Regions from separate parts of the Mesorhizobium sp. WSM1293 genome, predicted to be linked through region 1. Evidence: predicted binding sites of a transcription regulator. Region 1 holds the regulator's gene; each other region holds the start of a gene.

Region 1 (10,416 bases):
AACATCTACAAGGTGCTGCACGCAGCGATGGAGATGCGGCCCGGCCGGTCAGCCATCGTCGCCGAAGGTGACAGTTTTCCCACCGACCTGTACATCGCCGAAGGCGTGGCCTCGACCCGGGATGGCGTCCTGCTGCGCCTCGCGGGCGTCGACGCGCCGACCATCGAAGATCTGATCGACGAAAACGTCGCGGTGGTGCTGGTCAACCACGTCAATTACAAATCGGGTGAACTGCGCGACATGGCGGCGCTGACGCGCAGGGCTCATACGGCCGGAGCGCTGATCGTCTGGGATCTCTGCCACACCGCCGGCGCCCTGCCCGTCGAGCTCGATCAGGCAAATGCCGATTTCGCTGTCGGCTGCACGTACAAGTACCTCAACGGCGGTCCGGGCGCGCCGGCCTTCATCTATGCCGCGCAGCGCCACCACGGCGATATCAGCCAGCCGCTCAGCGGCTGGTGGGGCCATGCGCGGCCCTTTGCCTTCGAACGGGGTTATGTTGCCGGCACCGGCATCCGCCGTTTTCTGTGCGGTACGCAACCGGTCCTGTCGATGCGGGCGCTCAAAGGCGCGCTTGCCATCTGGAGCGACGTCGACATGGCGGCATTGCGAAAGAAGAGCGTCGCGCAGACAGAACTGTTCATCCAGCTCGTCGAAGCCAAGTGCGGCGCCTACGGTCTCACGCTGGAGACCACCCGCGACGCGACCAGGCGCGGCAGCCAGGTGTCGTTCCTTCACGACCACGGCTATCAAATCATGCGGGCGCTGATCGAGCGCGGGGTGATCGGTGACTTCCGCGCACCGTCGACCATCCGTTTCGGCTTCACGCCGCTCTATGTCAGCTACAAGGATGTGTGGCTGGCGGTTGAGGTTCTGGAAGACATTCTGCGCACGGGTGCATGGAAGGACCAGCGTTTCGCCGTCAAGGAAGCCGTTACCTGACGCACCGATCCCGGCGATCCGCCGTCGCTGCCCTCACTGCCTGGCAAATGACGGAGAGCTGAATTTCCAGCCAAAATGCCCAACTGACGTTGGCGTTTTGGCTCCGTTTCGTTCACGGCAAACGAACGTCCCGAAGGTTGCAATCGCCCCTTGTCGAGGCTGATCGACAGATAACGCCAAGCTTTGGTAGAGGATAAGCCACAGGTCATTAACCATAACAATTTCAATGTGAGCAGGCGCATTGCCGAAGGTGGCGCCCGTCGATCGTAACCCGCTGGCAAGCGCCAAATAATTTCAGCAGCCTTAACAAATTCATTAAACTTTAAACGGTTGCAGAACACAACTGGAACAGATAGTGTTTGTTCTGGGTTTGTTTTTCGATTCTGGTTTCAGGGAACCTGGGGGCCGCCATGCTGACACGCAAGCAACATGAACTGCTGATGTTCATCCATGAACGCCTGAAGGAGAGCGGCATTCCGCCATCCTTCGACGAAATGAAGGAGGCGCTCGACCTTGCCTCCAAATCCGGGATTCATCGGCTGATCACGGCCCTTGAGGAGCGCGGCTTTATCCGCCGGCTGCCCAATCGGGCCCGCGCGCTGGAAGTGCTGCGGCTGCCGGACTCCATCGCGCCAGGCCTCAATGCGGCAAAGAAGTTTTCGCCAAGCGTCATCCAGGGCAGTCTTGGTCAGGGTGGTGCTCTTGGCCGGCAGATCAAGCCGGCGCCTTCGCGGATGCCTTCGCCCGGCAATGACGACGATGCGGTCTCTGCCGTTTCGATCCCGGTCATGGGTCGCATCGCCGCCGGCGTGCCGATCGATGCCATCCAGCATCAGACGCATTCGATTTCGGTGCCGCCGGACATGATCATGGGCGGCGCGCACTATGCGCTGGAGGTCAAGGGCGATTCGATGATCGAGGCCGGCATCTTCGACGGCGACACCGTCATCATCCGTAACGCCGATACGGCCAGCCCCGGCGAGATCATCGTGGCGCTGGTCGATGAAGAGGAAGCGACGCTGAAGCGGTTCCGCCGCAAGGGCGCCTCGATTGCCCTCGAAGCCGCCAATCCAGCCTACGAGACACGGATTTTCGGGCCGGACAGGGTCAAGGTGCAAGGCAAGCTCGTCGGCCTGATCCGTCGCTACTGAGACGGCTGTGGGTTGACCACTGGCTTCTCGGGTTTCTTGAAGGGTGCCAGCCCCCTCGCCTCGCGAGAGTATCTGCGTTGCGTGTGCCAGGGCCGATATGGGCTGTCCACCGCGAAGCTGATCGTCGCCGGCGTGGTCGCCGATTGGCGATCGAAGAAGACCGCGGCACTGCCTTTGCGAGCCAGTTGCCGCTTGGTGATGACGAGAACCAGCGGGTTGTGACAGGCGTCATAGGCGGTGGCATCGTTGACGACGATCAGCTCGGCGAAGCCGCAGGCTTTCCAGGTGTCCTTGCGGTCCTCGACATAGGCAATGATCGCACCGGACATGTGCCTGGCCACGCAAACGCCTGAGGAGCAATAGAACGGCGATCCCGGCGGTAGCTCAACGGCATCCGCGACGTCGAATTGCCCATCGCTGTTGTCGAACACTTCCGGAACGACGATGGTTTCCGATGTCAGCGCGCGTTTCCAGTTGTCGACGGTGAATTCGTTCGGCCGTTGCCGGCTGACGGCAAGCTCACCGCCACCGATCGGCAACGCCACCAGCCGGGCGTCTTCCGAGATCAGCACATCGGGCGTGCGCGTATCCGAGACGGTCAGCAAGCCTGCCAACGCGAATGGCAGAGCCGCGAGCCGCAGCCATGTCGTCGCCATCGTCGCGATGACCAGGGCAATGGCCACCAGCAGGACCGACTGTTGCGAAATCAGCCCGACCCCATCGACAGGCGAACGCTCGGAGATCCAGCCCGATATGGCGATCATCATCGTCAGGCCCTTGCCCATCAGGTAGAGACCTGGCCAATCCAATCCGAAAGGCATCAGCAGCGCGCTGGCGACGGCCAGGAACATGACGACGGTGACGATCGGCATAACCGCGAGATTGGCGAACAGGCTGAGCGGCGACACACGCTGAAAATGCCAGATGGCAAACAGCGTCGTGGCGCTGCCGGCGATGATCGAGGTCATGGCCAGACCGATTGCCGCCAGCAGGAATTTTCGTGTCAGGAACCCGGGCAAGGATCGCTTCGGCGGCGGCGGTCTTGCTTTTCCCGCGCGGTGATCCGCCCAGCCGGCATAGGCGCCGACCAGAGCTGCGGTCGCGGCGAACGACATCTGAAAACTCGGGCCGACCACCTCATGCGGCGACACCACGATGACGGCGATCGCCGAGATCGCCAGATTGCGCATGGTGAGTGCTGCTCGATCGAACAGAACTGCAATCAGCATCACTGCCAGCATGATGAAGCTGCGCTCGGCGGCGACGACGATACCTGAGATGACGAGGTAGGCTGCGATCGAGAACAGTGCGGCGGCAGCGGCATACTTCTTGACCGGGCGACGCGCGGAAAAATCGGGAAACAAGGCGAAGGCGCCGCGCAGCAACCCCATGATGGTGCCGGCGACCAGAGCCATGTGCAGTCCCGAAATGGAGATGATGTGGTAGATGCCGGTACGTCGCATCGCCTCATTGATGTCGTCGGGAATGCCGGCGCGCACGCCGACGATCAGCGCCGCGGCGATCTCGCCTTCGGCGCCGCCGACGCTCGCCCTGATATGGTCGGCGATGCCTTCACGGGCATTTTCCACGCTGGAGGAAATTCGGGCCGACAGCGGCATGTCGCCATCATCGCTGACGACAAGCTTTGGATTGCCGAGAAAGAATCCGCTGCCACCAATGCCGGCAAAATAGCTGTCGAAGGAGAAATCATAGCTGTCCGGTCGCACCGGCCCGGTCGGCGGCAAAAGCTTGGCATATCCGGTGATGAGCGAGCCTGCGGTCACGTCAGCCGGGATCTTGCGTGCCGAAAGCCGTACCCGTTCCGGCGCATAGCGCAGTTTCGGTCTTGCGGTCGATGTTACGTCGATGGTCAGCCGGATACGGCCAGTTTCCATCCGGTCGAGCGAGACGACGCGGCCGGTCACCTGCGTCGAGATTTCCGAGCCCAACATTTGTGTGCCCGCACGCCACGTCTCGACCTTGGCAGCAAGCAGTCCTAGGGCGCACAAAAGTGCCGCCATGAAACACAGATGGGTCTTTGGCCATGAGCGCGAGACCAGCGCACAGATCCCCGTCAGGATGACAACCGCGACAGGTCTCGCAAAGTCGGGTTCAGCCGTCAGCGAAAAATAGCCGATCGCTCCGATCGCAAGGCAGACCGGTACCAGCAGGAAGGCCACGCCCCGGTCGAGTTCCAGGCTCGCCGCCGTGTTCACGCTGTGGCGCAGGCGAGGCAGTGATATCAGGCCGATCTGCCGGCGCACGCGCACGATCCTGCCGGTTCCGGCAACCGGAACAGAGGCGGCGACACCCGTTTGCAAGGGCAGCTTGCCGGAATCCGGCACGAGGGGCGACGGCGGCGGCAATGAGGCTGGCAGAGGCGCAAACAGGGACCGTTCGCGGACGCCAATGGCAGCGTCCTCGCCCTGATCCGAGCCCCAGCCTCGTCCAGCCATCGGGTCTGCCCCTTGCGCCCTCGACACCCTATGCTACATGAACGCGCAAAGCGCGAAAGTCCGCGCGACCGCACCCCGCTTCAGATGGTTTCCGAGAGTTCCATGTCCGACAAGGTCGTCACCCGTTTTGCCCCTTCGCCCACCGGCTATTTGCACATAGGCGGCGCGCGCACGGCGCTGTTCAACTGGCTGTATGCAAAGCACACCGGCGGCACGATGCTGCTGCGCATCGAGGACACCGATCGCGAACGCTCCAATGAAGCCGCGACGGCTGCCATCCTCGACGGGCTTTCCTGGCTTGGCCTGAGCTGGGACGGCGAGCCAGTGTCGCAGTTCGAGCGTGCGCCGCGCCACCGCGAGGTGGCCGAGGAGCTCGTGCGCATGGGCAAGGCCTATTATTGCTACGCCACGCCAGCCGAACTGGAGGCCATGCGCGAGGCCGCCAGAGCCAAGGGGCTGCCACCCCGCTACGATGGCCGCTGGCGCGACCGCGACCCATCAGAGGCACCCGCAGGTGCCAAGGGCGCCATCCGCATCAAGGCGCCGACCGAAGGCGAGACCGTCGTCCATGACCGGGTCCAGGGCGACGTGCGCTTTCCCAACAAGGATCTCGATGACTTCATCATCCTGCGTTCCGACGGCAATCCCACTTACATGCATGCCGTCGTCGTCGACGATCATGACATGGCCGTCACCCACATCATCCGCGGCGACGACCATCTGACCAACGCCGCTCGCCAGTCCGTGATCTACAACGCCATGGGCTGGAACGTGCCGTCCATGTCGCATATCCCGCTGATCCACGGCGCCGATGGCGCCAAGCTATCGAAGCGGCACGGCGCGCTTGGCGTCGAGGCTTATCGCGCCATGGGCTACCTGCCGGAGGCGCTGCTCAACTACCTGGCGCGTCTCGGCTGGAGCCATGGCGACGACGAGATCATGTCGATAAAGGACATGATTTCCTGGTTCGACATCGGCGACGTCAACAAGGGCGCGGCGCGCTTCGACTTCGCCAAGCTGGAGGCAATCAACGGCGCGCATATGCGCCGCATGAGCGATGCCGAACTGTTCGACATCTTCATCGCCACCCTGCCCTACCTCGAAGGTGGCCCGGCGATCGCCGCACGCCTGAACGACAGCACCAAGGCGCAGTTGCTGGCAGCGCTTCCGGGCCTGAAGGAGCGCGCCAAGACGCTGGTGGAGCTCGTCGACGGCGCGGCCTTCCTGTTTGCCACGCGACCGCTGCCGATCGACGACAAGGCGGCGCTTCTGCTCACCGATGACGCCCGCAAGATCCTGCGCAGTGCTCACGAAGCTTTGAACGGGCTTGCGGATGACTGGACAGCCGCCTCGGCGGAGGCGGCGATCCGCGAGGTGGCAGCGGCCGGCAGCCACAAGCTCGGCGCGGTGGCCCAGCCTTTGCGCGCCGCTTTGACCGGCAAAAGCACCTCGCCGGGCGTGTTCGATGTGCTCGCCGTGCTCGGCCGCGAGGAAAGCCTGGCGCGCATCTCAGATCAAATCGATTAGGAGCAAACTGGCCCAAGAAGATTGGCATTGAAAGGCGGGTTTCGCAGTGCAACATTAGGCCTTGGCCCAATCTGGCACGCACCTCCTGAAATGCGGTGGCGAATACGCGCATTGCGGTGATTTTCGACGTGTCGCTCTGCGAAATTTGCCTTTGCCGGCATGAGGAAACAAGAAGGAGTTTGCAATGACCGAAGCTGCGAAAAAACTGGATTTGGGCAAGACCCAAGAGGCCACCGCAACGCTTGAATTCGCCGGCAAGACCCATGAATTCAAGGTGCGAAGCGGTTCGGTCGGGCCTGATGTGATCGACATCGCCTCGCTCTACTCAACCACCGGCGCTTTCACCTACGATCCCGGCTTCACCTCGACGGCAAGCTGCGAGTCCGAAATCACCTTCATCGACGGCGACGCCGGCATCCTGTTGCACCGCGGCTATCCGATCGACCAGTTGGCCGAACATGGCGACTTCCTCGAGGTCTGCTATCTCCTGCTCTACGGTGAATTGCCGACCAAGGCGCAGAAGGACGATTTCGATTACCGCGTGACGCGCCACACCATGGTGCATGAGCAGATGTCGCGCTTTTTCACCGGCTTCCGCCGCGACGCGCATCCGATGGCGGTGATGTGCGGCGTGGTCGGCGCGCTGTCGGCCTTCTATCACGACTCCACCGACATTTCCGACCCCTACCAGCGCATGGTTGCCTCCATGCGGCTGATCGCCAAGATGCCGACGATCGCGGCGATGGCCTACAAATACCACATCGGCCAGCCCTTCATTTACCCGAAGAACGAGCTGAACTTTGCCGCCAACTTCCTGCATATGTGCTTTGCCGTGCCTTGCGAGGAATACAAGATCAATCCGGTGCTGGCGCGCGCCATGGAACGCATCTTCATCCTGCACGCCGACCACGAGCAAAATGCCTCGACCTCGACCGTTCGCCTCGCCGGCTCGTCGGGCGCCAACCCGTTTGCGTGCATCGCCGCCGGCATAGCCTGCCTGTGGGGACCCGCGCATGGCGGCGCCAATGAAGCGGCGCTCAACATGCTTGGCGAGATCGGCCATGTCGATCACATCCCCGAATTCATCGCCCGCGCCAAAGACAAGGACGACCCGTTCCGCTTGATGGGCTTCGGCCACCGCGTCTACAAGAACTACGATCCGCGCGCCAAGATCATGCAGAAGACGGCACATGAGGTTCTGGGCGAGCTCGGCATCAAGGACGATCCGCTGCTCGACATCGCCATGGAGCTGGAAAAGATCGCGCTGACCGATTCCTATTTCATCGAGAAGAAGCTCTACCCGAATGTCGACTTCTATTCCGGCATTACGCTGAAGGCGCTGGGCTTCCCCACCACCATGTTCACCGTGCTGTTCGCGGTCGCCCGCACCGTCGGCTGGATCGCCCAGTGGAAAGAGATGATCGAGGATCCGCGCCAGAAGATCGGCCGCCCGCGCCAGCTCTATACCGGTGCACCGGAGCGGGATTACGTGCCGATCGCCAAGCGGTGAATTAGGAAATAGTGAGTAGTGAGTAGTGAGTAGTGAGTAGTGAAGTCGGCCATTTCTACTGATTACTGACTACTCACTCTCTTGACGTACCGCATCACCACCTGCGCGGCGATCTCGCCGGACGGTCTACCGGTAGCCATGCGCCGCCTGATCTCTGCAAATCCATCCTTCTGCCAGGCACGCATGCCGCTGTCGGCGAACAGTGCTTCCAATTGCCGGGCAAGGTTATTCGGCTTGATATAGCCGTCGTAGAATTCGGGAATAAGCGCTCGATCCGATATCAGATTGGGCAGCAGCGCCGACCAGACGGAAACGAGGTACGGCGCCAAGATGCGCGCGACCGGGTCGAGCCTGTAGCAGGAAATCATCGGCACGCCGGCCAGCGCCAGTTCCAACGATACCGTCCCGGACGCGATCAGCGCCGCATCGGCCCTGCCGAAAGCCTGCCATTTGCGCTGGGGCTCGACGATGATCTCAGGCTTTTCATCCCAGCGGTTGACGGAAGATTTGACGAGGTCGGCGACATGCGGGACGGTCGGCAGCAGCAGCCGCAAGCGGTGGCCGCGCGCGCGCAGGATCGACACCGTCTCGCCGAACGGGTCGAGCAGCCGCCGTACCTCGCTACGCCGCGAACCGGGCAGGACGAGCAGGGTTTTGACACGATCAGGAGAAAGGTCGCGCGGCAGCTCCTGCGCCTTGGCTGCAGCGAGCAAGCCCGCATCGTGCGTCAGGCGATGCCCGACATAGGTGCCCGGTGGCCCGCCGAGCCGCTCCAACTCGTTAACCTCGAAAGGCAGGATGCAGAGGATGTGGTCGACATAGGGCTTCATCGCGACCGCCCTGCCCGGCCGCCACGCCCACACGCTCGGGCAGACATAGTGGATGATCGGAATCGACGGGTTGGCCGCACGCACCTTTTTGGCGACGCGCAACGAAAAGTCCGGACTGTCAATGGTGACGAGGCAATCCGGCTTTTCGTCGGCAACGGTCTTGGCCAGTTGGCTGATCCGCCGCATCAGGCGCGGAAGGTCGCGCAGGACGGCACTGAACCCCATGAGGGCGATCTCACCGGCATCGAATGGCGAGACCAGTCCCAGCGTCTGCAAATGACGGCCGCCGAGGCCGACGAGTTGCACCTCGCGCCCGGCCGCCTGCCTGAGCGAGCGTACTATGTCGGCGCCGAGCAGGTCGCCGGACTCCTCGCCGGCAACAATCGCGATCTTCAATGCCCTGTCAGCCACTGTGCGGCTCCGTCGTGGCAGGCAGGCCAATGACGAACAGGCCGAGTGCGTTGGCGCGCGCGATGGTTTCAGGACCTTCGAGAACCAGCGAACGTCCAGCCTCGACGGCAATCCCGGCAAGCTCGGCTGCATGCGCTGCTTCGACCGTCTGCAGGCCGATGGACGGAAGATCCGCTCGCAGTTCCTGACCAGGCTTGGCGCACTTGACCAGGACGCCGCGAGTCTTGCCCGCAATACGGCCGTGGCCGCGTAAGAGCTTTGCCCGCTCAAGCAGTCCGGCTGTTCCTTCGATGCCTTCCAGCGCAATGGTCCGGCCACCGATGGCGATCGCGGCCTGGCCGATGTCCAGCGCCCCGATGGCTTTTGCCGCGTCAAGGCCTGCCTCGATGTCACGCCAGTCCGACTTTTGTGGCGCGGCGTTGGTCAGGACGCCTTCGGCGGCGACAAGGCTCGGCACGACTTCATGGGCGCCGACAACTTTTATTCCACGGGCTTCGAGGCCCCTCGCCAAGACCTTCAGCAGGCCATCGTCGCCGCGCGCGAGCGCCATGACGACCAGCGGAATTACCGCGAGCAGGCTGAGACTGGGGCGCAGCGCAAGCAATCGCGGCCGGCGCTTGATCTCGCCTGCAAGCACCAGATGGGTGATCCGGTGCCGCCGTAGCAATGGGACCAGCGAACCTATACCTTCCAGAGCGAGGCTTTCATGATCGTATCGGGAGAGCTCCGCGATGCGGTCGACCTCGCCTTCCATCAGGATGACGAAGGGCGGATAGCCTTGTTCAGCCGAACCGGCCGCGACTTCGACCGGCAGACTGCCGCCGCCGGCAATGATGCCGACCCTGGAGCCCGGCGGAAGATCAAGACGCGCTGCCGCTGTCTCAGTCTTCGTCATCGACATCGTCGCCATCGCCGCCCTTGAGCGACGGCACAGCATAGTGCCGCTTGCCGCGACTGGTGATGAAATCGATGATCTTCATGGCGGTCGGCGACGACGCGAACTCCGCCTTGGCGAACTCGATGTTCTCGCCAACAGTGCGGGAACGATCGAAGATCATCCTGTAAGCCTTGCGCAGCACAAGGATTTCGGACCTCGGCAAGCCGGAGCGCTTGAGGCCAATGATGTTGAGACCGCGCAAACTGGCGCGGTTGCCGACCGCTATGGCAAAGGGGATCACATCGCCGACGATCGCGGAGCAGCCGCCCAGAAAGGCGTTGTCGCCGATGCGGACAAACTGATGCACTGCGGTCAAGCCGCCGATATAGACGTTGTTACCGACCTCGCAGTGGCCGCCCAGCGTTGCGCCATTGGCGAACGTCGCATTGTTGCCGACGACGCAATCATGGGCGATATGGGCGTAGGCGAGGAAATTGCCGTTGTCGCCGACCGTCGTCTCACCGCGGCTGGAATCGGTGCCGAGATGCATGGTCACGCCTTCGCGGATCGTGCAGTTCCTGCCGATGACCAGGGTGGTTCGGCCGCCCTTGTGCTTTGTGTTCTGCGGCGGCGCGCCCAATGTCGCCATCGGGTAGACCTTGGTCGAGGCGCCGATCGACGTCGCGCCCATCACCGAGACATGACTGACCAG
Region 2 (10,416 bases), on a different contig from region 1:
GACCGCCATCGGCCAGATGGTCGATGATGGCAAAGCCGAATGGAGCCGCACCGCAACCGGCGAGGTTGAGTTGCGCCTGTCATCAGGCGAAGTGTTCATGCTGGGCGAAATTTCCGTCACCCGTGTCGCATGACATCCTCAGGCCAAGTGCCAATGATCCAAATCAGCGCTCTACGGCGCCGTAGAGCACCTGCCTTGGGGATTCGAATTTGAAAGCAAGCACCGGAGTGAGACACGGCTGGTAGGTGGCTAGGGTTCAGGCACAGACAAAAGGATTGAAGGCAATGAACCTCGTACAAACCAATATTCCGGCGACAGTCACCAAGCTCGCCGCCCTCGATATCATAACCTACGCCATCGGCGAATCCCCGATCGGTAAAATCCTGGCGGCACGCAGCGCTATCGGCGTCTGCGCCATCCTGATCGGCTCGGACGCCGACACACTGGAGCGGGATCTTGGCCATCGCTTCCCGGGCAAGCTACTGGTCGAAGACGGGGCCACCTTGCGCGACGATCTCGCGGCAATCGCGCGCTTCGTCGAAATACCTGGCGTCGGCCTCGACCTGCCGCTCGACCTGCGCCGCGGCACGCCATTCCAGCAGCGCGTGTGGGAGGCGCTCCGAGGCATCCCGTGCGGCGCCACCATCACCTACGCCGCGCTGGCCCAGCGCCTCGGCCAGCCGGACGGCGCCCGTGCCGTGGCGACGGCCTGTGCGGCCAACGCGATTGCGCTGGGCATTCCCTGCCACCGTGTTGTCCGCGCCGACGGCACGCTGTCGGGCTACCGCTGGGGCGTCGAGCGCAAGCGCGCTCTGATCGACAAGGAGGCTACGATATGAATGCCCATGCCAGGGTTGCCGCATCGGCGGTTGAAGCTGCTCGGACGCGTGTCGCGGGTTACGACTGGCCCGCCCTTGCCGCCGAACTCGACGGCTTCGGCTGCGCGGTGATTGAAAAGCTGCTGTCGCCCGAAGAGTGCCGGCAGATCGCGGGCCTCTATCCCGAGGAGAAGCATTTCCGCAGCCACATCCATATGGCCAGGCATGGCTTCGGCAAGGGCGAGTACCGCTACTTCCGCTATCCCTTGCCCGACCTGCTGGGTGGCCTGCGCAGCGCGCTCTATCCCAGGCTGGCCGAGGTCGCCAACCGGTGGAGCGAGCGGATGGGGCAGGCCATGCGTTATCCCGCGACGCATGCCGCGTTTCTCGATCAGTGTCATGCCGCCGGCCAGACGCGGCCGACGCCGCTGCTGCTGCAATATGTGCCTGGCGACTTCAACTGCCTGCATCAGGATCTCTATGGCGACCTCGCCTTTCCGCTGCAGGTGGCGATCCTGCTCTCCGAGCCGGGCCAGGATTTCACCGGCGGTGAGTTCGCGCTGACCGAGCAGCGGCCGCGCATGCAGAGCCGCGTCGAAGTGGTGCCGCTGCGCCAGGGCGATGCCGTTGTCTTCGCCGTCCACAACCGGCCGGTACAGGGAACCAAGGGCAACTACCGCGTCAATTTGCGCCACGGCGTCAGCCGGCTCCGCTCAGGCATGCGGCATACGGTCGGGATTATTTTTCACGATGCGAAGTGAGCAGGGAGAAGATGGAGGTCCCCCTCACCCCGCCGGTGCATAGCGACTGACCACCATGCCACAGTCATAGGCCTTCGAGCCGAGCAGCCGCAGGTTTCTAAAACCGCCCTGATCAAAAATCCGGCGGCCCGCACCCAGCACCGCCGGGTTGATGAAAAGCTGAAACTCGTCGACCAGCCCGGCCGCGATCAGCGCCGAGGCGAAACCGGCGCCGCCGAACACGGCCATGTCGCCGCCCTCGCCCGCTTTCAGCGCATTGACTTCGCGCGGCAGGTCGCCGCTGGCCACGCTCGTGCGCTCCCAGACCGGCTCCCCGGCCGATTGCTTGAACTTATCACTGAGCACCACCTTGCGGGCGTCGACGATGCGTTGCGCAAAGGCGTAGAACGGATCGTGCGGAAACTTCTTGGCGGCATTGCCCCAATGGGTGAGATAGCCCTCCTGCGCCATCTTGCGGCTGAGCAGGATGGTATCGACGCCTGTGAAGACAGCGTTGAAGTCCTGCTTCAGCTCATCGTCCCAGGCGCTCTCGTCACCCCACTCCCAGAGCTGCCAGGAATGATCCTCGGTGGCGCCGACAAAGCCGTCGACCGACATCTGCATCTGCAGGACCAGCTTTTTCACCGTCATTCTCCTCACGGCTATCGCAAAACAGTTTACATTTGGAACTGTTGACGCAAGGCCAAAACGATGTCAATAGTAAAGTGATTTAGAAATGGAACCATAGATGGCGACGCGCGAAAAATCCGACTGCCCGATCAACCTGTCGCTCGAACTCATCGGCGACCGCTGGACGCTGCTCATCATCCGCGACATGGTCTTCGCCGGGAAAAAGCACTTTCGCGAATTCCTGCAATCCGACGAAGGCATCTCCTCGCGCACGCTGGCCGAGCGACTGCAAACGCTTCAGGACGAAGGCATCCTCACCAGAAGCGACGACCCGACGCATGGCTTGAGAACAGTCTACCGGCTGACCGAAGCTGGCATCGACCTATTGCCGGTGCTGGCGACGCTCGGCGCCTGGGGCAGCAGGCACCGCAAGGCCGACGAGAGATTGGCCAGGATTGCCAACCAGTTGGCGGCAGGCGGCGAAGCAGCGCTGGAAAAGATGAAAGCGGCGCTGCGAACGGAGCATAGTGTCTAGGCGGTTGCGTTCAAGCCGAACCGGCATGGCTGTTGCCGCACCCAATCGCTCTTCGCTTGACAACCATCCATCTTTGTTCTTTATTTGTTCTATTCTATCAGCAACTGCGGATGTGCGGTCGATGGAAACGACAGCCACCATCCTGCATGCCGATCTCGACGCTTTCTACGCCTCTGTCGAGCAGTTGCTCGATCCGTCGCTGCGCGGCAAGCCGATCGCGGTGGGCGGCGGCGTCGTGCTCGCCGCTTCCTATGAGGCGCGCGCCTTCGGCGTGCGTGGCGGCATGCCGGGGCGCAGGGCGCGCGAACTCTGCCCGCATTTGATCTTCGTCGGCGGCAATTTCAGCCATTACCAGCGGCTGGGCGATGCGGCGATCAAGGTGCTCGACGATTTTACGCCTGTAGTCGAGCGCATTTCCATCGACGAGGCGTTTGCCGACGTCGCCGGCTGCACGCATCTGTTCGGCTCGCCGCAGGAGATCGCGACAACCATCCGCCGCCGCGTGCGGGCCGAACTCGGCCTGCCGATCTCGATCGGCGTGGCGCGCACCAAGCATCTGGCCAAGATCGCCTCGCAGGTCGCCAAACCCGACGGGCTGGTGGTCGTCGAACCCGGCACGGAACTCGCCTTCCTGCATGATCTGCCGGTCGGACTGATGTGGGGCGTCGGCCCGGCGACCAGGGCGCGGCTGGCCGAGATCGGCGTCGAGACCATCGGTCAACTGGCCAGGACGCATCGCGGCGCGCTGACGCGCCTGCTCGGTCCCGCCGCCGGCGAAAAGCTCGCCGCCCTGTCCTGGAACCGCGACCCGCGAAAGCTGGAGACGAAGCGCCGCGCGCATTCGGCCGGCGCCCAATCGGCGCTTGGCCAGAAGCCGGCTGTGGCACGGGTCATCGTGCCGACACTGCTGCATCTGGCCGACCGCGTCGCCAGTCGGCTGCGCGCCAAGGCAAGGCCCGGCCGCACGGTGACGGTACGCGTGCGCTTTGCCGATCTCAGAGCCGTCACCCGCTCGATCACGCTTGACCAGCCGATCTCGGCAACCGCGATGCTGGCCGAGATCGCCGGCGATCTGGTGCGCGGCGTGCTTGCCGACAATCCACAGGAGAAAACGATCTCGCTGCTGGCGATCTCGGTCTCGCATCTTGAGGAAAGCTTCGAGTTGCAGCTCCACCTGCCGCTTGGCCTCGCCGACGAGAGGCGCCGGCCCGGCACGAAGAAGGGCCTAGCACGCTTCGACGCCGACCGCGCCATCGACAAGATCCGCGAGCGCTTCGGCAAACAGGCGGTCGGCTACGGCACCGTGGCACTGGAGGCGGCGCGCTCGGTTCCCGACGAATTCAGGGAGTTGGCGGAGAAGGAGCTGTGAAGCCGGGGGCTACTCCATCTCTTCGCCGTCCCAGTACCGCCTCACCGCTCCCATGTCGAAAATGCCGTCGCGCCGGCGCAAGGCGTCGACCGCCATCTTGTTGGAATCTGGATAGACGCAGACCTCGTTGGGATTTTTCTCGCCGATCATCAGGTAACGGCACGGCCCCGTGCCGCTGTTGAGGAAGGAATGCCCGACCGCCAGGCCGGCCGGAAAGCAGACATAGTCGCCGGCTTTCATTTCGTGGCGCTCCTCGCCAAGCAGCAGCGTCACCTCCCCTTCCAGGATCAGCGCATGCTCCTCTTCCAGCATGTGATAGTGCCGGGGCGCCAGGCGCATGCCGGGCGCCGGCGCTTCGATCAGCATGCCGACATGATAGTCGGAGCGTCCCAGCGCGGCATAAGTCAGGTGCCTGGACCGGCCGCCGAACCGCAGACCTTCGCCCTCGACCTTCCATTCGACAGCATCGCTGGCGATCGGCGGGATCGGCGCGGCTGGGGGTTTGGTGACACCGGCCGTCACATCCGACGGCAGCGGATCGCCGGCGGTAAGGCCGGTGTTCTCGCCGTCCCAGTAGCTTCGGTTTGCAGCGAGATCGAAGATCGCGCGGCGGCCCAGGGCGCGTACCAGCACCTTGTTGGAGGCGGTGTAGACGACCACTTCATTCGGGTTGCGCTCGCCGACGATGACATAGCGGCAAAGTGCGTCGCTGGTATTGATGAGGCAATGCCCCGCCGCGGCACCGGCGGGAAAGCAGATGTAGTCGCCGGCCTTCATGGCATAGGCCGCGTCGCCGACATACGCGGTAAGCGCCCCTTCGAGGATGAAGACATGCTCTTCCTCGAAAATATGGTAATGCGCCGGCGAGGACTGCTTGCCAGCCGGAAGCTCCTCGATTGCCACGCCGACACGGTGTTTTTCGCCAAGGGCGGCCAGCGACAAATGCCGGTAGCGCAGGCCGAAGCGTGGCACGTCGGACCATTCCGTCCACGGCACCTCATCCGATGCGAATGGTAGCGGCGGTTTAGCTTCGTCCACCATTAGGGCCTCCTGGTCCTGTCGCCCTGCCCTCGTCGCGTGCTGCTGGAGGGTCCACGACAGAACAAAGCTGCCAGCTTCCGGCTAAACCGCCAAGCGGTGTTCGCTACGCTCCTGACAAAGCCGGACAGAAGCCGCGCGCTTCAGCCTCGGATGGCCTTGCCCGCCTGCTGCAGCAATTCGAACGCCGCGAAGCGTTTGGCATGCCAGCCGGCCAGCGTAGCGTCGGGATGATAGACCTCGCCGAGTTCCGACATGCCGGCCATCGCCGCCGCCACATCCTTGTAGGCACCGGCGGCGACCGCGCCCAGCATCGCCGAGCCGAGCAGCACCGGTTCCGGCGAGGTCGAGGCCACCACCACCATGCCTGTGGTGTCCGCCAGCAGTTGGCGCACCAGCGGGCTTTGGCCGGCGCCGCCACTGACCACGATGGTGTCGACGGGAATGCCCTTGTCATGCTCGGCCCGCACGATCTGGCGCGCGCCGTAGCCCAGCCCGCAGACCCCGGCGACATAGAGCCCGACCAGGCTGTCGAGGCTGGTGTCGAGATCGAGCCCGGCAATCAGCGCGCGCGCGTCCGGGTCGGCGAAAGGCGCGCGGTTGCCGAGGAACTCCGGCACGACATGGATGCCGCCGACCAGGGCCGGCGTTGCTGCGGCTCCATTGCGGCTTTGCGCCTGCAGCGACAGCCAGGCGCTGAGGCTGAGCCCCTCGGCTTGCGCTTTGGCGGTCGCTTCGCCGGCTGCAGGGTGCATGCGCACCAGATGATCAATCGCAGCACCAGCTGCCGACTGGCCGCCCTCGTTCAGCCACAGGCCCGGCACCATGGCCGAGAAATACGGACCCCAGACACCGTCGACGAAGGCCGGCTCGGCGGTCGACGACATTGTGCAGGCCGAGGTGCCGAAGACATAGGCCATGCGCGACAGCACGCTGCCGAAATCGCCGCGCGCGCCGACCGTGCCGACGCCGCCGGCATGCGCGTCGATCAGTCCGGCCGCCACCGCGGTGCCGGGGTTGAGACCAAGGTCTGCTGCTGCCTGCGCGGTCAATCCGCCGCCGAGTGCGGCACCGGCCGGCACGATCTCGGTGCCGATGCGCGTGAATGCTTCGTCGGCCAGAGCGCCGAGGCCGATCTTGCGGAAATACGTCTCGTCCCAGCGGCTCTCATGCGCCAGATAGGTCCATTTGCAGGTCACCGTGCAGACCGAACGGGCAAGGCTGCCGGTCGCCCGCCAGGTGAGGAAATCGGCGAGGTCCATGAACTGCCAGGCGGCGTCGAAAGTGGCGGGCAGGTTTTCGGCCAGCCACAGGAGTTTCGGCGTTTCCATCTCCGGCGAGATGATGCCGCCGACGTAGTTCAGCACCGCCTCGCCACTGCGATTGATGCGGCGCGTCTGCTCGACCGCGCGATGATCCATCCAGACGATGATGTTGCGTTCGGGATTTCTCGACGGGCCAACAGCCAACGGTACGCCGCCCTCGCCCAGCACCACCAGCGAACAGGTGGCGTCAAAGCCGATGCCGGCGATCGCCTCGGGCGCCACGCCCGATTGCGCGACCGCTTCACGCGTGGCCGCGCAAACCGCCCGCCAGATGTCGTTGCTCGACTGCTCGACCATGTCGCCGGCCTCGCGCCAGACCTCGATGTCCCGTTTGGCCGAGGCAAGCAGGGTTCCCGTGTGGTCGAACACCCCGGCCCGCGCGCTGCCGGTGCCGACGTCGATGCCGAGGAAGTGGGACATTGGGGGAAACCTTCGGTTTAGGGCAGTAGGGGAGTAGGGGAGTAGGGCAGTAAGGCAGTACGGGAATAGGGGATGGTGGCTTGGCTCGGGCCCGGGCATTGAACGGCAGAGCAATCCTACTGCCCTACTGCCCTACTGCCCTACTCCCCTACTCCCCTACTCCCCCTAGAGATCATTGCTCTGCGGCAAAATCACCAAATCCCTTATCGTCACATTGCGCGGCCGGGTCAGCATGAACATCACGGCTTCGGCCACCTCGCGTGGCTGCATCAGGCCGCCGGCGGCGAGTTCCTCTTCGAGCTTAGCCTTTGGCCAGTCGTCGACCAGTGCCGTCACCACCGGGCCGGGCGCCACGGCGCCGACGCGCAGGCCGTGCTTGGCGACCTGCCGGCGCACCGTGTGGACGAAGGCCTGCACGGCGTGCTTGGAGGCCGTGTAGATCGGTTCCCATACCACCGGAACCAGACCGGCGATCGAACTGGTGACGATGATGTCGCCGGTCTTGCGTTCGATCATGTGCGGCAGCACTGCCTGGATCGAGCGGAAGCAGGCATTGATGTTGAGGTTGAGCATACGGTCCCAGACGTCGGGATCGCCGGTCGCCACCTCGCCGCCGACATAGGCGCCGGCATTGGCATGGAAGATGTCGAGTTGGCCGGCCTTCTCCAGGATTTGCGGCATCATGGTGGCGACGCTTGCCGGCTGCATCAGGTCGATCACCAGCGGGATCGCTTTGGGGCCGAGTTCGGCGCACAGTTTGTTCAGCGTCGCCTCGGCGCGGTCGACCAGCACCACGGTGGCGCCGGCCGCCAGCATATGCCTGGCGCATTCGAGGCCGATGCCTGACGCGGCACCGGTGACGGCGGCAACTTTTCCGGACAGTTCTTGGCTCATGTCTTGCTTCCTGTTGATGGGTTCAGGCCCGGCCATGCGAGACACGCGAGCGGCGTGCCAGCGAGTCGACGATGACCGCGATGGCAAGCACGGCGCCGGTGATCATGTACCGAAGCGACGAGGACAGATCGAGCAGCGTCAGGCCGCTGGCGATCGACTGGATGACGATGATGCCGAGCAGTGCCGAATAGGCGCTGCCGCGGCCGCCGAACAGGCTGGTGCCGCCTATGACGGCCGCTGCGATGGCGTTGAGGTTGACGTCGCCCGTGCCGGCCTGCTGGCTGGCCGAGGCCAGGCGGGCCGCCGACAGCACGCCGCCGAAAGCCGCCAGCATCGAGCACAGCACGAAGGCGCTGGAATAGATCAGCCGCACGTTGATGCCGGCGCGCCGCGCCGCCTCGCGGTTGCCGCCGACCGCCGACATAGAGCGGCCCCATTTGGTCCGCGTCAGCGCGTAGTGCATCGATATGACCAGGCCGACGAACAGGCCGAACATCCACGGAATGCCGCGCGCCTGATTGAGATAGAAGACGATGAGCTCGAGAATGACCGTAATCACCACCGCGCGCGTGACGAGCCCGCCGGTCGACGGCGCCGACAGGTTCGCGGCGCGGCGGCGCGCGACGGTGCGCAGGCCGGTGATCAGCATGACGATGCCCGGCACGGCCGCCAGAGCGAACGAGACGAGTTTGGGCATCATCAGCAACTGGCCGAAATTCACCAGGTTCGAGCCGTAGGGCAGGTTGATCGAGCCGGTCGAGCCGAGGATGTAGAGCTGCAGGCCAAGCACCGCCAGCAAGCCGGCCAGCGTCGAGACGAAGCTCGGCATGCCGAGCCGGTTGAACAGCAGCGCATAAAGGGCGCCGATGAAGCCGCCGACGGCAACAGCGGCCAGAATCGCGAGCGCCACCGGCCAGCCCTGGTTGACCCACAGCGTGCCGACCATGGCCGAGGCAAAGCCGCTGATCGAACCGACCGACAGGTCGATCTCGCCGACCATCAGAACGCAGACGATGCCGAGCGCGATGACGCCGACGGTTGAGCAATCGAACAGCAGATTGACCAGATTGCTGCTCGACAGGAAGATCGGGTTGATGCTGGCGAACACCGTCCAGATGATGACCAGCCCGACAATCACTGGCAGCGAGCCGAGATCGCCCGAGCGGACCCGGTCGAAGAACCGGCGGATGGCGCCGCCGATCCCCGCCTCGTGCTTGACGCGCACATCGGCGCGGTCGAGCTGCGGCGGCACGGGGGCGGCCTGTTCGGCTTCGCGGCTCATGGGCGTGGCTCCTGGGTCTGGTCTTGCCTGGCCTGCCTGCGCTCGGCGCGCCGCGACACCGAATTGTTCGAGGCGCCGGTGATGGCGCTGACCAGTTCCTGGTTCGAGGCATCGGGCGAGAAGATGCCGTTGTTGCGGCCAAGCCGCAGCACGACGATGCGGTCGGCGACGGCGCGCACGTCTTCCATGTTGTGGCTGATGATGACGACGCCGAGGCCGCGGTCGCGCACCCGCTCGATCAAATTGAGCACTTCCGCCGTCTGCGCCACGCCAAGCGCTGCCGTCGGCTCGTCGAGCAGGATGAGCTTGGGTTCGAGCAGCAGCGAGCGCGCGATCGCCACCGTCTGGCGCTGGCCGCCCGACAGTGAAGCGACCACTTCGCGGACACTCGGGATGCGCGCCGAAAGCTCGTTGAGCAGCGTCCAGGCGCGCACTTCCATCGCCACCTCGTCCAGCCGCAGCGGGCTGAGTTCGCGGCCAAGGAAGATGTTGGCGACGATGTCGAGGTTCTCGCACAGCGCCAGGTCCTGGAACACGGTGGCGATGCCGAGCGTCAGCGCGGCACTCGGATCGGCAAGTGTCACCTGCTTGCCGCGAAAACTGATCGTGCCTGAGCTCGGCTGATGCACGCCGGCCAGGATCTTGACCAGGGTCGACTTGCCGGCGCCATTGTCGCCGACCAGCGCCACCACTTCGCCTGCATGGACATCGAGATCGATGTCGGTGAGCGCCGAAACGGCGCCGAAATTCTTCGAAACGCCGCGCAGGCTGAGCACCAGCTCGCCTGCCGGAACCGGTTCGTCCGAGGTATCGGTCATGCCAGGAAGCCTTTCAAAACCGGTTCAAAAATTTCGCATGAGCGCTGCCTGGCCACCACGCGGGTGGCCAGGCAGCGGAGCGGGCAAGGGTCGCGGTCAGTTCCCGATGCCCAGCTTCTTGCAGCCTTCCGCGTAACGATCGACGCAGAGCTCGGCCGCGGTGTTGATCTTCTTGTCGATGATCTCGGCCTTCAGGTTTTCCTGCGTCACAACAGCCGGCGTGAACAGCTGCGAGGGCGTATCGTACAGCGTCATCTCGGCCTTAGGCGTCTCGCCAGAAAGTAGCTTGATGGCGATGTTGGCGGCGGCCGCCGCCACGATCTCGCTCGGCTTAGAGATGGTGTTGTACTGGTCGCCGGCGATGATCAGTTGCAGTGCCGCGATCGTCGCGTCATTGCCGGTCACCGGCGGCACCGGATCGACGCCGGCCGCCTTGAAGGCCGCGATGGCGCCGCCACCGGTGCCGTCATTGGCGGCAACCACGCCGAGGATTTTCGGGCCGAAGCGGGTGATCTGGCCGCCGGCCCATTGCTGCGCCTTCGGCGGC
Region 3 (10,416 bases), on a different contig from region 1:
GCGCATCGTGTCCTGGGCAACCGCCGGCGTCGATCCGCAGATCATGGGCACCGGACCCATTCCCGCCTCGCGCAAGGCCTTGGAAAAGGCCGGCTGGTCGGTCGGCGATCTCGACCTGGTCGAGGCCAACGAAGCCTTTGCGGCGCAGGCCTGCGCCGTCAACAAGGACATGGGCTGGGATCCCTCGATCGTCAACGTCAATGGCGGCGCCATCGCCATCGGCCATCCGATCGGTGCGTCCGGCGCTCGCGTCTTCAACACGCTGGTCTTCGAAATGCGCCGGCGCGGCGCCAAGAAGGGTCTCGCTACCCTGTGCATCGGCGGCGGCATGGGCGTCGCCATGTGTGTCGAAGCACTCTGAAGAAAGTCACTAAAAGGGCGGCGTGCATGCATGTCGCCCAAAAGTGCGCAGCGGTTTTGGGAACACCGACATGCATAAAACCAAACATCTGAAGCGCATCGCCTGAATCTACCTCAGCGCGACGCGCTTTAGCCGCCCGTTCTGTATCCAGTGCCTGCCAAGCCCGACAACAGGGCGATATCAAAAAAGGGGAAATGCATGACCAAGGTAGCAATCGTCACAGGCGGATCGCGCGGCATCGGCGCGGCGATCTCGATCGCATTGAAGACCGTCGGCTATTCGGTTGCGGCGAACTATGCCGGCAATGACGCCGCAGCGGCGAAATTCAAGGCTGAGACCGGCATTCCGGTCTACAAATGGTCGGTCGCCGACTATGATGCCTGCGCCGCCGGCATCAAGCAGGTCGAGGCCGATCTCGGCCCGGTCTCGGTGCTGGTCAACAATGCCGGCATCACCCGCGACGCCATGTTCCACAAGATCACGCGCGAGCAGTGGAAAGAGGTCATCGACACCAACCTGTCCGGCGTCTTCAACATGACGCATCCGCTGTGGAGCGGGATGCGCGACCGCAAGTTCGGCCGCATCATCACCATCTCCTCGATCAACGGCCAGAAGGGCCAGGCCGGCCAGGTCAACTATTCCGCCGCCAAGGCCGGCGATATCGGTTTCAGCAAGGCTCTCGCCCAAGAGGGGGCTCGCGCCGGCATCACTGTCAACGTCATCTGTCCCGGCTATATCGCCACCGAGATGGTCAAGGCGATCGACGAGAAGGTGCTCAATGAGCGCATCATTCCGCAGATTCCTGTCGGCCGCCTCGGTGAGCCCGAAGAAATCGCGCGCTGCGTCGTCTTCCTCGCATCCGAAGATGCCGGCTTCATCACCGGCTCGACCATCACGGCCAATGGCGGCCAGTATTTCGCCTGACGACGGCGATGTAGGCGCAGAGATCGACGGGCCGGCGCGCCGGCCCGTTTTTCGTTGGCGCCATGGTCCCTTCGAAGTGACAGCACGGCTGCTGACCCAATCCGGCACGCAGAGGTTAACAGCGGCCCGGCCGACCTGTGCGAAACCTGCTTCCAAGCCTGTGGATTCTCGGTGGATAAGCTGTTCACAACACAAGATATTGAGGTGAACAAAACGGGAAAATTCCGCCATCGCTGATTCGTCGCCGATTCGTTCCGGCTTTGAGCTGAACGTTAACGACGACAGCCGGAATCCCCTGCCAATTGCTTAACGCAGATTAAGAAAGATCAACAATTTCATAACCTTGGTCGAGGTACGCCAAGCCATTGTGATCGTTTATCGGCAAAGGTTAATGGCAATGCCCTCTTAGCACGAAACGGGCCAGTTCAGCGATTCAGCATGTGGTGCGTGTCGTGGTCGCGAAATCCACATATAGCCGTGAACAAAAGCTGAATCTGCAGGAGTCACTGATTCGTCGCCGATTCGTTCCAGACTCGTTCTATCCGTTAATCCGCATCTGATTGAGAGCTTGACAGAACCACCTTCTGGCTGCCGACGGAACATTCCGCTTTCGCTTCGCGCCCGAAATCCCTATGTGTCGCCTGTCATACGCGCCCATTTGAGGCACGCTCCCGACAACCAGAGGCCAGAAGCCTTATCTCCAGGTCCCGGAAGCCTTATTCTAGGTTGATGAACATCCAGCCCAAACACACTGAGCCGCTGATCCTGTCGGGCCGCGACGTGACCGCCGTGCTCGGGCCGACCAACACCGGCAAGACCCATCTCGCCATCGAGCGCATGGTGGCGCATGAGAGTGGAATCATCGGCCTGCCGCTCAGGCTTCTGGCGCGCGAGGTCTACGCCCGCGTCTGCGAAAAGGTCGGCGCCCACAAGGTTGCGCTGATTACCGGCGAGGAAAAGATCCAGCCACCGGGCGCCAAATATTCGGTCTGCACCGTCGAGGCCATGCCGCGCGAGACCGACGCCGCCTTCGTCGCCATCGACGAGGTGCAGCTCGCCGGCGATCTCGAGCGCGGCCACATCTTCACCGATCGCATCCTGCACCTGCGCGGCCGCCAGGAAACGCTGCTGCTGGGCGCCGCCACCATGCAAAGTATCCTGCAGCGCCTGCTGAGGGGCGTCTCGGTGGTGACGCGGCCGAGGCTGTCGCATCTTGCCTATGCCGGCTCCAAGAAGCTGACCCGCCTGCCGCGGCGCACGGCGATCGTCGCCTTTTCCGCCGACGAGGTCTACGCCATCGCCGAGTTGATCCGCCGCCAGCAGGGCGGTGCCGCCGTCGTGCTCGGCGCGCTCTCGCCGCGCACCCGCAACGCCCAGGTGGCGCTGTTCCAGTCCGGCGATGTCGACTACCTCATCGCCACCGATGCCATCGGCATGGGTCTCAACCTCGATCTCGACCACGTCGCCTTCGCCCAGAATCGCAAGTTCGACGGCTTCCAGTACCGCAATCTGACGGCGGCCGAGCTTGGCCAGATCGCCGGCCGCGCCGGCCGGCATCTGCGCGACGGCACGTTCGGTGTCACCGGCCAGGTCGACCCGCTGGACGAGGATCTGATCAAGAAAATCGAAGGCCACGACTTCGACCCGGTGAAGGTGTTGCAATGGCGCACCGCACATTTCGACTTTGCCAGCCTCGACGCGCTGAAGCGCTCGATCGAAACCAACGCCCCGGTCGAGGGACTGACACGGGCATTGCCTGCCGTCGATGCACAGGCGCTCGAGCATCTGTCGCGCGACGAGGACATCCGCGCACTCACCACCAATGCCAAGCGCGTGGCGCTGCTGTGGGAAGCCTGCGCGCTGCCCGACTACCGCAGGATCGCGCCGGCCCAACATGCCGATCTCATTGCCTCGATCTACACGGACCTCGCACGCCACGGCCATGTCGACGAGAATTACATGGCCGAGCAGGTGCGCCGCGCCGACACAACAGAGGGCGACATTGATACGCTCTCGCATCGCATTGCCCAGATCCGCACCTGGACATTCGTGTCGAACCGGCCCGGCTGGCTGGCCGATCAGGCACACTGGCAGGAAAAGACGCGCGAAATCGAAGACAGATTGTCGGATGCGCTGCATGAGCGGTTGACGAAACGCTTCGTAGACCGCAGGACTTCCGTCCTCATGCGGCGCCTTAGAGAAAATACCATGCCTGAAGCCGAAATTAGTTCTACCGGAACCGTCCTTGTCGAAGGCCACCATGTCGGCGAGCTGCAAGGGTTCCGCTTCACCGCCGACCAGACCGCCGGCGGCGAAGACGCCAAGGCGGTGCGCACCGCTGCCCAGAAGGCGCTGGCCGCCGAGTTCGAGGCGCGCGCCGAACGCTTCGGCGCCTCGGCCAATGGCGATATCGCGCTCGGGTCGGATGGCACGCTGCGCTGGATCGGTGCGCCGATCGGCACGCTTGTATCAGGCGAAGACGCGCTGAAGCCGCGGCTGGTGCTGCTGGCCGACGAACAGCTGACCGGCCCGGCGCGCGACAAGGTCGCCGCGCGTGCCGAGCGTTTCGTCAATTTCCAGATCGAGTCGCTGCTGAAGCCGCTGGTCGACTTGAAAAACGCCGACCAGATTTCCGGCATCGGCCGTGGCATCGCCTTCCAGCTGGTCGAGAATTTCGGCCTCATCAACCGCCGCGACATCGCCGAGGAGATGAAGTCGCTCGACCAGGAAGGCCGCGCAGCCCTTCGCCGGCTTGGCGTGCGCTTCGGCGCCTACCATGTCTTCGTGCCGGCGCTGATCAAGCCGGCGCCTGCCGGGCTGGTGACGCTGCTGTGGGCGCTGAAGAACGACGGCAAGGACAAGCCAGGTTTTGGCGACGTGGTCCATGCGCTCGCCTCGGGTCGCACCTCGGTGGTCATCGACCCGGCCTTCGACAAGACCTTCTACAAGCTTGCCGGCTACCGCAATCTCGGCCGTCGCGCCGTGCGCATCGACATCCTGGAACGGCTGGCGGATCTGATCCGCCCGGCGACCAACTGGAAGCCCGGCCTCGGCCAGCGCCCGGACGGCGCCTATGACGGCCAGTCCTTCATGGTGACGCCGCCGATGATGTCGATCCTCGGCGCCACCGCGGACGATATGGAAGAGATCCTCAAAGGTCTCGGCTACCGTGCCGAGCCGAAGCCGGCCGTCGAGGTCAAGGCGCGGCTCGAAGCACAGGACAATGCCGCGCGCGAAGCAGCGATGGCGAAGCTTGCGGCGGAAGAGGCTGCACGAGCCGAGCAGACCAAGGCGGCGGACGCCGCAGCAGAGGCAGCAGTCGAAGGGTCGGAGCCGGCATCGGACGCAGTGGCCGTTTCGGAAACGGCGACCGAAATCACCTCCGACGCCGCGGCGGAACCTGCTGCGCCTGCCGTGGAAGAACAGGCGGACGCTCCGGTCGAAACCGTGCAAGACGACGCGCCTGTTGCCGAGGCTGCTGCTGAACCGGCACCGGTTGAACCGCAGGCAGAGGCTGAAGCTGCCGAGACTGAAGCCGCAGCGGCAGAAAAAGTTGCACCGGCCGAGCTGGTGTCAAATGCCGCGCCGGACGAACCCGTGACGGTGACTGAAGCAGCCACCGGGGAACCCGCTCCGGAAGCCGAAGCGCCAAAACCCATCCTGTTGTGGCGTCAGGGTCGTTTCGAACAGCGCCCGCGCAACCGCGACGACAACCGCAGGAACAATCGCCCACGCAACGGACAAGCGCGCGGCCGAAGCGATGCGCCTGCGGACGCCGGCGCACCGGCCGCCGCTGCACCCGGAGAGCGTCCGGCCCATGAAGGACGGCGCGATGGAGCCGGCAAGCCGCGCTTCGACCGCTCGAAGTTCAAACCCAAGCCGCAGGCCGAAGGCGAACAGCGACGTGACAGGCCGCAGGGCGAGCGTCCCGACCGCCGCGAAGGCCGTCCCGACTGGAAGGGTGGCAGGCCGGATGGCAAGGGTGGTCCGCAAGGCGGCAAACCCGCCTTCCAGCCGAAGCCGCGCGAGGAGCGTCCGGTGCGTTTCGATCCGGATTCGCCCTTCGCCAAGCTCGCCGCTCTGCGCGACCAGTTGAAGAAGTAGAACCCGGCTCGCTTCGATGGTTGCCGAAGGCCGCCAGCGCATTGACAAATGGCTGTTCTTCTCCCGCGTCGTGAAATCGCGCTCGCTGGCGGCAAAACTGGTCGTCGCCGGCCGGGTCCGCATCAATCGCGACAAAGCAGCGCAGGCCTCAGATCAGGTCAAGCCAGGCGACGTCCTGACCATCACGCTCGAGCGGCGCATCTTCATCTGGAAGGTCCTCGGCGCGGGTGCGCGACGCGGCCCGGCCGAGGAAGCCCGTACGCTCTACGAGGATATGTCGCCACCGCCCGCACCGAAGGGCGAAGCCCCTCCCGATGCAATTCCGGGGCTGCGCGAGGCCGGCAGCGGCCGCCCGACCAAGAAGGAACGTCGCCAGACCGACCGATTGCTCGGCGAAGATTGATGCCTGGCGTCCAAAAACAGGCGGCGCTTGCCAGGATAACGACGTGTTTGAAGCAAAACTGAACCCGGCAAACAGGAAGCCCTGCATGAGGTCACCGGCCTCTGGGGCGCCGGCTGCCTGGAATTCCATTTCGAAACGCTGATGCCGACAGGAATGGCTGCCCTTGCAAGCAGCGGCCAAAGGCGTTACCTGACGGAAAAAGCCCAACAAAATGGGACGTCCCGGAGCCGACCGATGACCTATGTCGTGACCGACAATTGCATCAAATGCAAATACATGGACTGCATCGAGGTCTGTCCGGTCGATTGTTTCTACGAAGGCGAGAACATGCTCGTCATCCATCCCGACGAGTGCATCGACTGCGGTGTTTGCGAGCCGGAATGCCCGGCCGACGCGATCAAGCCCGACACCGAGCCCGGCCTCGACAAATGGCTGCAGGTCAACACTGAATACGCCGAGAAATGGCCCAACATCACCGCCAAGAAGGAACCGCCGGCAGACGCGAAATCCTTCGACGGCGAGGCCGGCAAGTTCGAGAAATACTTCTCAGCCGAGCCCGGCGAAGGCGATTGACAATACGGCCGCAGAGGCCGGTATTACGCAGGGTAAGAGGCACGTCACATTAACCGGCTTGACAGCCGGCGCCGGGTTGTGGCCTTCGCGTATGCAGCAAAACCTTGATTCTTCCGACTTTTTGTGTTACATCAGCGAAACATGCCGGTGACACAACGTCGATTTATGGCGCAGACGCCCCAAATCACTGAAAGGTGAAAATCCCATTCGGACCAGAGCGATCTGGGCCAGGCGGTCGCGATGTTGCGGTTTGCCGGTCCGGCTTTTCCGATGGGTTCATCTGTTGTGCGGCTAACGGTCGGTTTCTCCGATCGCGCGAGTTCGGGCCGGCAGGACGCCGGTACCACAACAAGGAGTTCAGTGCGCAATGGCAACGATCACCCCGCAGAAGAAGTCCACCGCTGCGCGTCACGGTTTCAAGACCGGCGAGTACATCGTCTACCCGGCGCATGGCGTCGGCCAGATCGTCTCGATCGACGAGCAGGAAGTTGCTGGACACAAGCTGGAACTGTTCGTCATCGACTTCTCGAAGGACAAGATGCGCCTGAAGGTGCCGGTCGCCAAGGCGACCTCCATCGGCATGCGCAAGCTGTCGGAAGAGGATTATGTCGAACGCGCGCTGAAGGTCGTGCAGGGCCGCGCCCGCGTCAAGCGCACCATGTGGTCGCGCCGCGCCCAGGAATATGATGCGAAGATCAATTCGGGCGACCTGATCTCGATCTCGGAAGTCGTGCGTGACCTCTACCGCGCCGACAACCAGCCGGAGCAGTCCTATTCCGAGCGTCAGCTCTACGAGGCGGCGCTCGACCGCATGGCCCGCGAGATCGCGGCCGTCAACCGCATGTCGGAAACCGAAGCCGTGCGCTTGATCGAGGTCAACCTCAACAAGGGCCCTAAGCGTGGCGCCAAGGCCGACAATGAAGAGGCCGAGCAGGAAGAAGCTGCCTGATCTTTCTCACCTTTCGAGAAATCCTGCCAGAAACGATTGGAGGCTCCGGTTTGACCGGGGCCTCTTTTGCTTTCGGGCGGCAGCTTCGATGTTGGTAGGCCCTGCGCACCAGCGTGCTGCATCGCGGCTTGCCGGCGCGCCGAGCCGTCGAGCGCGCGTTTCGTTTTAACGTGTGTCGCCACTTATCGCCTTGCCGCCAAAGCAGACCGCGGCAATGGTCTCGCGCAATTCCTCGTCGGCGATCGGCTTGTGCAGGATGCGGCTGCCGCTGGCGCTGATCTCCTTGAGGCGCGCCGGCGACGTATCGCCAGTAATGATGATGGTCGGGACAAGCCGGCCGATATGGGCGTGAAGCGCACGGATCGCGTCGGTGCCGGTGGTGTCATTCTCGAGACGGTAGTCTGCGATGATCAGGTCGACCGGCGCATCGCCGGCAGCCAGCGCCGCCGTATGGGCCTCCTGCGCCTCTGCGGCGGAGCGGCCGGGATAGACACGATGTCCCTCCAGGCTGAGTAAGCGCACCATGGCATCGAGAACGTCGCCCTCGTCCTCGACCACCATGATGCCGGCGGCACTGCTGGCCGGCGATGTCGTGTCGACCTCCAAGCGAGCTTGCACCGCGCCGGCCTTCGCGACGGTGATGGAAAACAGGGAACCGCGCCCGGACGTCGAAGCCAATTTCAGGGGGTGCCCCAACAGCTCGGCGGTGCGGCGAACGATGGCGAGCCCGAGTCCCAAGCCTTGCGTGCGGTCCCGCGCCGGGTTCTGCAACTGCACGAACTCCTCGAAGACCATCCCCTGCTGATCGGCGGGGATGCCGGGGCCGCTGTCGAGGACCTGTATCTCCACACATGCGCCGCGCCGGCGACAGCCCAGCAGGACACCACCTTGCTTGGTGTAGCGAAGGGCATTCGAGACCAGGTTGTTGAGGATGCGCTTCAACATCATCGGGTCGCTGTCGACGTAGAGACTGCTGTCTACCACGCGCCACGTAAGTCCGCGTTGTTTTGCCTCGGCGGCGAATTCATTGCGAAGATCACCAAAGAGGTCGCGCAGCGGCACCGCCTCGCTCGTGACCGTGACGATGCCCGCATCGAGCCGCGAGATATCGAGCAAAGCGTTGAGCAGCCCACTGAAGTTGCTGACAACCGATTTCGCCCGGCTGGCCAGATCGCGCGCCTCGCCGGAGGGTACGTCGCCGCGCTGCCCCAATATGGCAAGCGTCGAGACCAGCAGGCTCAGGGCATGGATCGGTTGGCGCAGATCGTGACTCGCCGCCGCCAGAAAACGCGTCTTGGCACGGTCGGCGGTCTGCGCCCTGTCGCGTTCCTCTTGCAGGTGCTCGACCAGCGTTTCGTTCTCCAGTCGCAGGCTGACGGTTTCGCGCAGCATGCGGTAGGTGATACGGCAGTAGTAGAAATTGATCGCCATTAGCGATGCGAGCAGGAACAGGAAGGCGCCGGAAATATCGCTTTGGGTGGTCAAGCAGCGCAAGGCGACCGGCACCACCGTGGCCAGGATGGAACCGACCAGCGCCGGCGGAAAGGCCGACAGCGACGGCACCGTACCGCAGACGAGACCAGTCAGGACGATGACCGTGAAGGACAGCACGATCGGCGCCTCGGGCATAAAGCCGACCCAGCCAAGCACCCCCCACAGAAGGCCCGACATACAGGAAAACGCCGTGGCCAGCCATGCCCAGCGCAAGATCGAGCCGCGATCCCTTGAGCGGCTGAAAAAACGGCGCGACGCCAGCACCCGGATAGCCGTCAGCAGATACAGCGCCGCCAGCCAGCCGGTCAGCCAATTGGCGGAAACGGCCGTTCTCAGAACATAGACCGCCGCCATCGAGATCACGATGTTGGAGATGACCACGCCGTAGGAATTGCGATACAGGAGTTCGACCAGGGCCTGGCGTATCTTGTCTTCCTGCATCGAATCCCTCCAATTGTCCCAAGTAATTCTCCGGCCGGTCTTCCCCGGTACCGTTGATCTACCGGCAACCTGTTTCGCATAAGTTGGCGATCGATCCATATACGCCGCTGCAGCCCTGGATGGTGCCCCGATGAACCGCTCGCTCACCGCCATACTCGCCGACGACCATGCCATCGTGCGCGAGGGGCTGAAGCTGCTTATCTCGGCTATGGACAATATCTCGGTCGTCGCCGAGGCTGCGGATGGCGAGGCGCTGCTTGGCCAGCTGCGAAGCACGCGCGCCGACCTTTTGATCCTCGACCTCGGCATGCCAGGTGTGACCGGGATGCAGTTTATCGCCACCATCAGGACCTTGGCGCCACGCCTGCGGATCGTGGTGCTGACGGCCAATGTCGAGCCGAGGACAGTACGCGCCGCGCTCAGCGCCGGCGCCAACGCCTACCTGACCAAGGATGGCGATCCAGAGGAACTCGGCGCTGCCATCGAAGCGGGCAAGAACGGAGGCACCTATCTGGCGAAAACCGTTCGCTTCGCGGTCAGCGATATAGGCAGGGAAAGCGAGCCGATAGCCGCGCAGGAAATCCTGTCCCCGGTACCGCTGACGCGGCGCGAACGGCAGATCCTTCAACTGGTGGCGCAAGGCATGATCACGCGCGACATCGCCGAACGACTGGGCATCAGCCTGCCGACCGCTCGCAAACATCGCGAAAATCTGATGGGCAAGCTCAGTCTCCACAACACCGCCGAACTGACCGCCTACGCGGTTCGTCTGGGATTGCCCACCGGCTGATATCGCAGCCGCTACAATGGGCAACCCGGCAACGGCCCCTTAACCATCGGCAGATTAGCCAAACCCGATCATCATCCAAATACGGCATCCGCCGTATGTTTTCGGCCTGCCCCCCGGCCTACTCCTCCCACGGCTTGATCACATGGGAGGAGCTGTCATGCCATCGCTGGATCTCTGGATTCCGTTCGCCCTCGCAACACTCGCCTTCGCCTGCATGCCAGGACCGGCGATTCTCTACATGACAGCGCAGACGCTGGCCCATGGCCGTCAGGCGGGATTGATGGCGGCACTGGGTGTCCATCTTGGTTGTTACGTGCACATCCTGGCCGCGGCGGTCGGGCTCGCCGCACTGATGGAACACGCGCCGGTCGCTTTCT

What was found. The regulator LexA, encoded in region 1, represses DNA repair genes until DNA is damaged. The targets are predictions, from matches to a motif close to TGTTCNNNNTGTGTTCNG.
Region 2: the regulator LexA is predicted to act here: its motif matches at 2,798-2,815, upstream of dinB (DNA polymerase IV).
Region 3: the regulator LexA is predicted to act here: its motif matches at 1,809-1,826, upstream of M729_RS0118830 (helicase-related protein).

What each region holds. Positions count from the first base shown of each region.
Region 1 is NZ_AZUV01000008.1:205,143-215,558, reverse strand. It holds gene kynU (kynureninase) at 1-942, shown strand, start outside; gene lexA (transcriptional repressor LexA) at 1,353-2,093, shown strand; gene M729_RS0110880 (ComEC/Rec2 family competence protein) at 2,087-4,549, opposite strand; gene gltX (glutamate--tRNA ligase) at 4,652-6,076, shown strand; gene gltA (citrate synthase) at 6,261-7,586, shown strand; gene lpxB (lipid-A-disaccharide synthase) at 7,649-8,827, opposite strand; gene M729_RS0110860 (LpxI family protein) at 8,820-9,722, opposite strand; gene lpxA (acyl-ACP--UDP-N-acetylglucosamine O-acyltransferase) at 9,709-10,416, opposite strand, start outside.
Region 2 is NZ_AZUV01000001.1:698,391-708,806, forward strand. It holds gene M729_RS0103500 (hypothetical protein) at 1-133, shown strand, start outside; gene M729_RS0103505 (methylated-DNA--[protein]-cysteine S-methyltransferase) at 285-839, shown strand; gene M729_RS0103510 (2OG-Fe(II) oxygenase) at 836-1,579, shown strand; gene M729_RS0103515 (dihydrofolate reductase family protein) at 1,604-2,203, opposite strand; gene M729_RS0103520 (helix-turn-helix domain-containing protein) at 2,307-2,723, shown strand; gene dinB (DNA polymerase IV) at 2,845-4,092, shown strand; gene M729_RS1000000136425 (cupin domain-containing protein) at 4,102-5,133, opposite strand; gene M729_RS0103540 (FGGY-family carbohydrate kinase) at 5,274-6,875, opposite strand; gene M729_RS0103545 (SDR family oxidoreductase) at 7,041-7,769, opposite strand; gene M729_RS0103550 (ABC transporter permease) at 7,792-9,051, opposite strand; gene M729_RS0103555 (ATP-binding cassette domain-containing protein) at 9,048-9,869, opposite strand; gene M729_RS0103560 (sugar ABC transporter substrate-binding protein) at 9,966-10,416, opposite strand, start outside.
Region 3 is NZ_AZUV01000014.1:61,694-72,109, forward strand. It holds gene M729_RS0118820 (acetyl-CoA C-acetyltransferase) at 1-361, shown strand, start outside; gene phbB (acetoacetyl-CoA reductase) at 560-1,285, shown strand; gene M729_RS0118830 (helicase-related protein) at 2,015-5,389, shown strand; gene M729_RS0118835 (RNA-binding S4 domain-containing protein) at 5,406-5,792, shown strand; gene fdxA (ferredoxin FdxA) at 6,027-6,365, shown strand; gene M729_RS0118845 (CarD family transcriptional regulator) at 6,733-7,314, shown strand; gene M729_RS0118850 (ATP-binding protein) at 7,480-9,402, opposite strand; gene M729_RS0118855 (response regulator transcription factor) at 9,380-10,039, shown strand; gene M729_RS0118860 (LysE family translocator) at 10,197-10,416, shown strand, end outside.